DNA from 2 places in the Cellulomonas sp. CW35 genome. Region 2 is predicted to be linked to the other one. Evidence: predicted binding sites of a transcription regulator. Region 2 holds the regulator's gene; the other holds the start of a gene.
The links. Region 2 encodes LexA, which represses DNA repair genes until DNA is damaged. Its sites were predicted from a motif close to TCGAACANNTGTTCGA; they were not measured.
Positions count from the first base shown of each region.

Region 1: a site for LexA is predicted at 2,536-2,551, ahead of ACT17Q_RS11125 (HNH endonuclease signature motif containing protein). Genes of this name have one in related genera too.

Region 1 covers NZ_CP199000.1:2,426,227-2,430,637, reverse strand. Annotated here, with positions in the region: gene ACT17Q_RS11135 (amino acid permease) at 1-580, shown strand, start outside; gene ACT17Q_RS11130 (dicarboxylate/amino acid:cation symporter) at 983-2,392, shown strand; gene ACT17Q_RS11125 (HNH endonuclease signature motif containing protein) at 2,575-3,999, shown strand; gene ACT17Q_RS11120 (HNH endonuclease) at 3,996-4,411, opposite strand, start outside.
Region 2 covers NZ_CP199000.1:2,140,951-2,145,361, forward strand. Annotated here, with positions in the region: partial or broken gene nrdR (transcriptional regulator NrdR) at 1-462, opposite strand, end outside; gene ACT17Q_RS09810 (LysM peptidoglycan-binding domain-containing protein) at 577-990, opposite strand; gene lexA (transcriptional repressor LexA) at 1,461-2,174, shown strand; gene ACT17Q_RS09820 (hypothetical protein) at 2,171-2,407, shown strand; gene ACT17Q_RS09825 (L-lactate dehydrogenase) at 2,473-3,486, opposite strand; gene ACT17Q_RS09830 (ATP-dependent DNA helicase) at 3,577-4,411, opposite strand, start outside.

The sequences.
Region 1 (4,411 bases), 290 kb from region 2:
CGAGCTGTCGCCCGAGGCCGCCCTCGCCAACGCGTTCGAGGTGCACGGGCAGGACTGGATGGCGACCGTGATCTCCGCGGGCGCGGTCGCGGGGCTGACCACCGTGGTGCTGACGCTCATGATCGGCGCGTCCCGCGTGATGTTCGCGATGAGCCGCGACCACCTGCTGCCGCCCGGCCTCGCGAAGGTCCACCCGACGTTCCGCACGCCGTGGGTCATCACCGCGATCGTCACGGCGGTGTGCGCGGTCGTCGCCGGGCTGACCCCCGTGGGCGTGCTCGAGGAGATGGTCAACATCGGGACGCTGTCGGCGTTCGTCCTGGTCAGCATCGGGGTCATCGTGCTCCGGCGCACCCGCCCGGACCTGCCGCGCGCGTTCCGGGTGCCGTGGGTGCCGGTGCTGCCGATCGCCTCGGCCGCCATCTGCCTCTACCTCGCGCTCAACCTGCCCGTCGAGACGTGGCTGCGGTTCGTCGTGTGGCTCGCGATCGGGTTCGTCATCTACTTCACCTACTCCCGCGCGCACTCGCGGGTCGGGAAGGCCCAGGAGCCGGCGCGGACGCCGGTGCGGCCCGGCTGACCTGGCTCTTTGGTGGGATGAATCGGTCGTCGTACACTCGACGGGCGCTGTCGTCCCGGACCTGGGACGACGAGACGCGCCCGACGAGTTCTCGACGAACTCCCGTCCCCGAGGAGCTGCTCCGCGTGAGCGCGTGGAACCTGACCGAGCGCCGTGCCGTCGACCTGTCCCTGGTCGCCAGCGCGCTCTGTCGCCGCGCACGCAGCTGGTGAGCCCGGCCCGCCCGGCCTGACCCTTCCTCGCGCCGGCGTCACGCCCGCGCCCCGCACCGACCTCCTGCGTCGGTCCTCCCTGCCGCGCCCTCGCGGCCCGCGCACGTTCGTCGGGCTCCGCCCGGCCCCGGTGCCGTCCCTCTGATCGCGGCACGACGCGCGTCGTCGTGCGCCCTCGAAAGGTCTCCACGTGTCCGACACGTCCACCCCTCCGACCGCCCGCACGCGGCGGCGGTTCCCCTCCTTCACCGTCCAGGTGGTGCTCGGCCTCGCCCTCGGCGTGCTGCTCGGCTGGGTCGCCCTCCGGCTGGGACCCGTCGCCGACGGCTCCGAGAACTGGCTGACGACGACGCTCGACACCATCGGGTCGTCGTTCGTCACCCTCCTCAAGGCGATCGTCCCGCCGCTCGTCTTCCTCGCCATCGTCGCGTCCATCGCGAACCTGCGGCACGTCACCAACGCCGCCCGCCTCGCGGGCCAGACGCTGCTGTGGTTCGCCGTCACCGCCGCGATCTCGGTCGCCGTGGGCATCGGCCTCGGGCTGCTGTTCCAGCCCGGCGCGCGCTCCACCCTCGACCCGAGCACCGGCAGCGAGCCCACCAGGACCGGCTCCTGGATCGACTTCCTCAACGGTCTGATCCCGGGCAACTTCCTCGGTCTCGGCGCCTCGACCCAGGTCGAGGACGGCACCGCGAGCACGTCGATCTCGTTCAACGTGCTGCAGATCGTCGTCGTCGCGCTCGTCGTCGGCATCGCCGCGCTGCGCACCGGCAAGGCGGCCGAGCCGTTCCTCGCGTTCAACCGGTCCGCGCTCGCCGTGGTCCAGAAGGTCCTGTGGTGGGTCATCCGCCTCGCGCCGCTCGGGACCCTCGGGCTCATCGGCAAGGCCGTCGCCACCTACGGGTGGGACCTGCTCTCGCCGCTCGCCACCTACGCCGCCGCGATCTACACCGGCCTGCTCGTCGTGCTGCTCGTCGTGTACCCCGTGATCCTGCGGGCGCACGGGCTGCACGTGCTGTCGTTCTTCCGCGGCGCGTGGCCCGCGATCCAGCTCGCGTTCGTCTCGCGGTCCTCGGTCGGCACGCTGCCCGTGACGCAGCGCGTCACCGAGCGGAACCTCGGCGTGCCGTCCTCGTACGCGTCGTTCGCCGTGCCGCTCGGCGCGACGACCAAGATGGACGGTTGCGCCTCGATCTACCCGGCCATCTCCGCGATCTTCGTCGCCCAGATCTTCGGGATCGACCTGTCCGTCACCGACTACCTGCTCATCGCGTTCGTGTCCGTCGTCGGGTCCGCGGCCACCGCCGGTCTCACCGGCGCGGTCGTCATGCTCACGCTCACGCTCTCGACCCTGGGGCTGCCGCTCGCCGGCGTCGGGCTGCTGCTCGCGATCGACCCGATCCTCGACATGGGCCGCACCGCCGTGAACGTCGCGGGCCAGGCGCTCGTGCCGACCGTCGTCGCACGGCGCGAGGGCATCCTCGACCTCGACCGGTACCGGTCCGCGTCGGTGGAGGACCTGTTCTCCGACGACGAGCCCGTGACGGTCGTCGAGGCGCAGGACCCGGCCGCGAGCCGTGAGCCGGTCGCGGTGGGCTGACGCCGGCCTTCCGGGCGTCTGCGCACCACGAAGGGCCCCGATCGCCTGCGGGCGGTCGGGGCCCTTCGTGGTGCGCGGGGTGACGCCTGGTGCGACAGCCCGTCCACAGATGTCGCGCCGAGGCCTTGCGGGTGCGTGCCGGATGGAACACTTGTTCGAGGAGTGGGGAGGAGGTGAGTCCGGTGCGGGAGACATCGGTGCCGATGCGCGCGTCCATGCCCGGCCGCACCCTGGTCGAGTGGCCGGCCCATCCGCCGGTGTTCCCGCGACCCGGGGCGACCGCGTCCGAGCTCGCGGCGCTCCTGGAGGCCATGCAGGCGGGCGATGCCGACGACGTCGCGCTCCTCGAGCAGGTCGTCGGGTGGCAGCAGCTCGTCGGGGTGGCCCTCGCCGCGCAGGCGCGCGCGGTCCGCGACCTCGTCGCGCGCGGGTACGACGCGACAGGCGTGCTCGCCGACGAGATCGCCTCGGCGCTCGCGAGCACTCGCACCGCCGCGCAGGTGCTCGTCTCACGAGCCGCGGGCCTCGGTGAGCTCCCCGCCGTCGAGACCGCGCTGCGTGACGGTGCGATGGACTCGCGCAAGGTCGACGCCGTCCTCGACGAGCTCGCCGCGCTCGTCGTCGGCACCGACGCGCTGCCCGACGTGGCGGCTGTCGACGCCGCAGCGAACGCGGTGGCGCAGATCGCGGCCGAGAGGGCCGGCGACCTCACGCCGACGCAGCTGCGGCGTGTCGTACGGCGCGAGGTCATCGCCGTCGACCCCGCCGCGGCGCGCGAACGGTCGCGCCGGGCCGTCGAGCAGCGGCGCGTCGAGACCGGGTGGGCGCCGGACGGCATGGCCTGGGTGTCGGCCTTCGTGCCTGCGCCGGACGCCATGCTCGTGAAGGCCGTGCTCGACGCGGCGACCGAGCCCGTCGACGCCCACGACCACCGCACACGCGACCAGCGACGCGCCGACGTGCTCGTGTCGATCTTCCGGACGATCGCCGACCAGGGGACCCTCCCGTGCGGGACGTCCGTGCCCGGCAGGCGCGGCGCGCGTCCGCAGGTCCAGGTGACCGTCGCGGCCTCGACGCTGCTCGGCCTCGACGAGAACCCCGCCGAGCTCGCCGGGTACGGGCCGCTGCCCGCCGATGTCGCACGCCAGGTCGCGCAGGACGCCACCTGGCGACGCCTGCTGACCGACCCCCTGGACGGGACGCTCGTCGAACGGTCCACCCGCGCGTACCGGCCGGGCCGCGTGCTCGGCGGGCACGTCTCGGCGCGGGACCAGACCTGCACGTTCCCCGGCTGCGTCCGCCCGGCCGCCTCGTGCGAGCTCGACCACGTCGAGCCTTGGCGCGAGGCGCCGGCCGCCGCGGCGGCGAGCGGGGACCCGCCGCAGACCCGCGCCGACAACCTCCAACCGCTCTGCAAGGGGCACCATGACCTCAAGACGAAAGGTCTGTGGAAGGCGCGGCGCAGTGTTCCGGACGGCGGCGTCGAGTGGACATCGCACCTCGGTGTCCGGTACCTGGTGCGACCGCAGCCCGTCCTGTCCGCCCCCACCTCGCCGCAAGCGGGTCGGTCGCGCGTCGCGCGAGTCCGCGACGACGCTGCGCCCTAGACCGGGACGAGGTCCTTCCAGCGCCGTCGGGACGACCGGTGGTGCTCGGCGAGCAGGTCCGGCGACGGGCGCAGCTCGATCGGGACGCGGACGGGAGCGGCGTCCAGCTGACGCAGTGAGGGGTAGCGCGAGAGAAGGGGAGGTGCCACGACCGAGTGCCACGACTCGGGGTCGATCGTCACCAGGAGCCGGTCGAACAGGCGGTGCACGTCCGCGCGGAGCAGCAGCCCTCCGTCGACGTGGTGCTCGCCGTGGTCGGCGTACGAGTACAGGTGTGCCGCGTCGAGCACCTCGCGTGGCTGCGTGCCGGTGATCGCGCACGTCGTGCCGAACCTGTCGAACATCGCGTCGCGGAACCTCTGCTGACCGACCCGCTGTCGTGCGACCACCTCGACGTGACCGCCGGGCAGGT
Region 2 (4,411 bases):
GCCCCGGTCGCGGTCGTCACGCTCCGCCCGGAGCACGGTGATCGCGGCCTCGAAGTCCTCGAGCGAGTCGAACGCCTGGTACACGCTGGCGAACCGCAGGTAGGCAACCTCGTCGAGCTCGCGCAGCGGCCCGAGAATCGCCAGGCCGATCTCGTAGGCGTCGATCTCCGCGGACCCGGACGAGCGCAGCGTCTCCTCGACCTTCTGGGCGAGCAGCGCGAGATCGTCCTCGCTCACCGGCCGGCCTTGGCATGCCTTGCGCACGCCCCCGGCGATCTTGTCCCGGCTGAACGGCTCCGTGGCACCCGAGCGCTTCACGACCGACAGGCTGGTCGTCTCCACCGTGGTGAACCGGCGATTGCACGACGGGCACTGACGGCGACGGCGGATCGACGCGCCGTCGTCCGAGGTGCGGGAGTCGACCACCCGGGAGTCCGGGTGCCGGCAGAACGGGCAGTGCACCCTGGAGCCTCCTGCTGCATCGCTGTCGTCGGGCCGCGCTCGCGCGCGTCGCCCACGCGACCGTAGGCCACGCCTCCCCCTGCCGCAAGGCAGTGGCCCGCGAGGGCCCGCGGCTCAGCCGTGTGGGACGACGAGCTCCTGACCGGCGTCGACGTGTGTGCCCGACATGCCGTTGACCCGGACCAGCTCGCGGACCTGGTGCTGCACCGACTCGCCCGCCGCACGAGAGGAGGCGGCGATGTCCCACAGCGTGTCCCCGGTGCGCACGACGTAACGCTCGACCGTCGCGTCCGAGGTGGCACCCGCCGCGGCGTGCGACCCCAGCACGAACGCCATGCCGGAGAGGGCGAGCGCGAGGACCGTGACGACCGCACGCCCGCGGCGCGTCAGCCGCAGCGGCGCCTCGTCCGCGGAGCGGCCCGCCGTCGGCGCGGCCAGAGCCGCGGCACGCTCGCGGGAGGCCCGTGCCGGACGACCTGCTCGACGACCCGCACCGATCATGTCGGGTCCGATCACCATCGCGCTCATCGCTCTCCCTCTCCCTGACATCCGTCCACCGCGCCACGCGTCCGGCCGATCATGCCGCCGGTGCGCCTACCGCGACTCCCGCGCGTCGTACGCGCGTTCGTCATACACGTGTTCGTCGTACGTCTGTACGAAGTTCTACCAGAGGCCTGCGACACGCGTCCAGAGATGTCGAACAGATGTTTGATATCGCCCGTCCACCTGCGTAGGCTTCCTGCCGAGGAACAGCGCACCACCGACCACTGACATCCCCCGCGACGAGGCCGTGGACCAGGGCCTTCCCCGCCGGGGACGCCATCCGGCGGTGCGCACCGGGCGGCGGACCGACGACGCCCCGGAGAGGCCGCCGACGGCGGTCGGTGGCAGGGCGGACTGGAGGGGTGGACGTGACGGACCAGCGAACCGAGGACGTGACCGGGCAGCAGCCCACCGGGGGCGACGCCACCGGCGGCTCCGTCGGCGGCGAGGGACGGCTGGGTACGGTGCACGAGCTGCCCGAGACCCCCCCGGGCCCAGACGGTCTGACGGCGCGTCAGCGCCTGGTCCTGCAGACGATCCGCGTCTCGGTCGAGACGCGCGGCTACCCGCCGAGCATGCGCGAGATCGGCGAGGCTGTCGGGCTGACGAGCCCGTCCAGCGTGAAGCACCAGCTCACGGCGCTCGAGCGCAAGGGCTACCTGCGGCGTGACCCCAAGCGTCCGCGGGCGATCGAGGTCGTGCACCCGGACGACTCGCGCGGCGTCCCGCAGTGGGGCGGCCAGGACACCCCCTCGCAGGTGTCGCTCGGGGACGGGGGCGAGGAGCAGTTCTCGGCGCCCGCGTACGTCCCTCTCGTCGGGCGGATCGCCGCCGGCGGCCCGATCCTCGCCGAGCAGGTGGTCGAGGACGTGTTCCCCCTGCCGCGCCAGCTGGTCGGAGAGGGCGAGCTGTTCATGCTCAAGGTCAGCGGCGACTCGATGGTCGACGCGGCGATCTGCGACGGCGACTGGGTGGTCGTGCGGCGTCAGCCCGTCGCGGAGAACGGCGAGATCGTCGCGGCGATGATCGACGGCGAGGCGACCGTCAAGACGCTGCGGCGCGCGGACGGGCACGTGTGGCTCCTGCCCCACAACGCCGCCTACGCGCCCATCCCGGGCGACGACGCCACGATCCTCGGTCGCGTCGTCAGCGTGCTGCGGAGCCTGTGAGCGCCGTGCCCGGCCGCCTGCCCGACCCGCCACCGGGGCTCGGTCGCCGTCTGGCGCAGCGGCTCGCCCGCCCGTCCGACGACGGGCGCACGAACAGCGCGCGCACGGACGAGACGAACGACGCCGGCAGCACCGACAGCACCGACAGCACCGACAGCACCGACAGCACCGACAGCACCGACGATGCTGCCGTCGCCGACGAGCGCTGGGAGGACCGCACCTGGTCCGAGTGAGGCGCCACGACGACGGACGACGGCCCGCCCCCCGGATCTCCCGGGCGGCGGGCCGTCGTCGTCCGTCAGAAGCCGAAGCGCCGGGCGACGTCCCGCACGGCCTGGGCGGACGAGCGCAGGCCGGAGAGCTCGTCGACGGACATGGGCACCGGCAGGCGGTCGAGCACCCCGGGCGAGCCGACGATCGACGGCACGGACAGGCAGACGTCGTCGATGCCGTAGTACCCGGTCAGGAGCGAGGAGACGGGCAGGACCCGGCGCTCGTCCTTGAGGATCGCCTCGATGATGCGCGACCCGGCGAGCGCGACCGCGTAGTTCGTCGCACCCTTGCCCTCGATGATCCGGTAGGCGGACTCGACGACCTCGCGCGCGATCTCGTCGCGCACCGCGCTGGTGAGCGGTCCCTCGCCCTCGATGCCCTGCCACTCGAGGAGCGGGATCGCGCCGATCGACGCCGAGCTCCACAGGGGCAGCTCGGAGTCGCCGTGCTCACCGGCGATGTACGCGTGCACGTTCTGCACGGCGACCCCGGTGTGCTTCGCGATGAGGTACCGCAGCCGGGAGGAGTCCAGCACGGTGCCGGACCCGAACAGCTGCGTGGGCGGCAGGCCGGAGATCTTGAGCGACGCGTAGGTCACGACGTCGACGGGGTTCGTCACCATCACGTAGACCGCGTTCGGCGCGACCTCGACGAGCGAGGGCAGGACCTTCCTGACGAGCCCGATGGTGGCCTCCGCGAGGTCCAGGCGCGTCTGGCCGGGCTTCTGCTTGGCGCCCGCGGTGAAGACGACCACGTCCGCGTCCGCGCAGACCGCGATGTCGTCGGACCCGACGACCTCGGCCATGGACATGAACTGGATGCCGTGGCCCAGGTCGAGCGCCTCGGCCTCGACCTTCGCCTTGTTGATGTCGAAGAGCGCGACGGTGCGCGCGGCGCCGCGCATCAGCGTCGCGTAGGCCATGGTCGAGCCGACGGCGCCGGCGCCGACGATCGCGACCTTCGACGTCCGCCGGTGGCTCGGGGCGCCGGAGAGGCTGGGCTCCTCGTCGGCGAGGCTCTCGGCGATCTGCTCGGACATCGTGGCGCCTCCTGGCATGGCGGTGGACGGGGGTGACGGGCCCATGACCTGCGCGTCCGCGCGCGGGGCCGTCCCTGGCAGGCTACCGGCTCAGGAGTCCCGCAGGCGCGTCAGCGCGGCGAGCGCGACGTCCCGGTCGGTCGTGCGCCAGAACGCCGGCATGGACCGGGCGAGGAACTCGCCGTACCGGGCGGTGGCGAGCCGCGGGTCCAGGACGGCGACCACGCCCTTGTCCTGCGGTCCGCGGACCAGGCGACCCGCGCCCTGAGCGAGGAGCAGCGCAGCGTGCGTCGCGGAGACGGCCATGAACCCGTTGCCCCCGGACCGGGCGACGACGTCGGCACGGGCGGAGCGAACGGGGTCGTCGGGACGGGGGAACGGGATCCGGTCGATGATCACGAGCCGGCACGCCCGGCCGGGGACGTCGACGCCCTGCCAGAGCGCGAGCGTCCCGAACAGGCAGGTCGGCTCGTCGGCGGCGAACCGTGCGACGAGGGTGGGCAGCTGGTCGTCGCCCTGCAGCAGCACGGGCACGTCGAGTCGCTCGCGCATCGCCTCGGCGGCGGCGTTCGCCGCCCGGCGCGACGAGAACAGGCCGAGGGTCGCGCCGCCGGACGCGCGCACGAGGGCCTCGATCTCGTCGAGCTGCGCGTCGGTCGCGGGCTCGCGGCCGGGTGGCGGCAGGCGCCGGGCCACGTAGCAGATCCCCTGCCGCGGGTAGTCGAAGGGGCTCCCGACGTCGAGGCCGCGCCAGCGCACCGGCCCCGTCGCGTCGGCGGGTGCGGGGTCGGCGCCGGGCACGCTCGTCGGTCCGACCGGTTCCGCGTCGGGCCGCAGCTCCAGCCCGACCGACCGCGCCATCGGGTCGAACGACCCGCCGAGCGCGAGGGTCGCGGACGTGAGCACCGCGGTGCGTCCGGCGAGC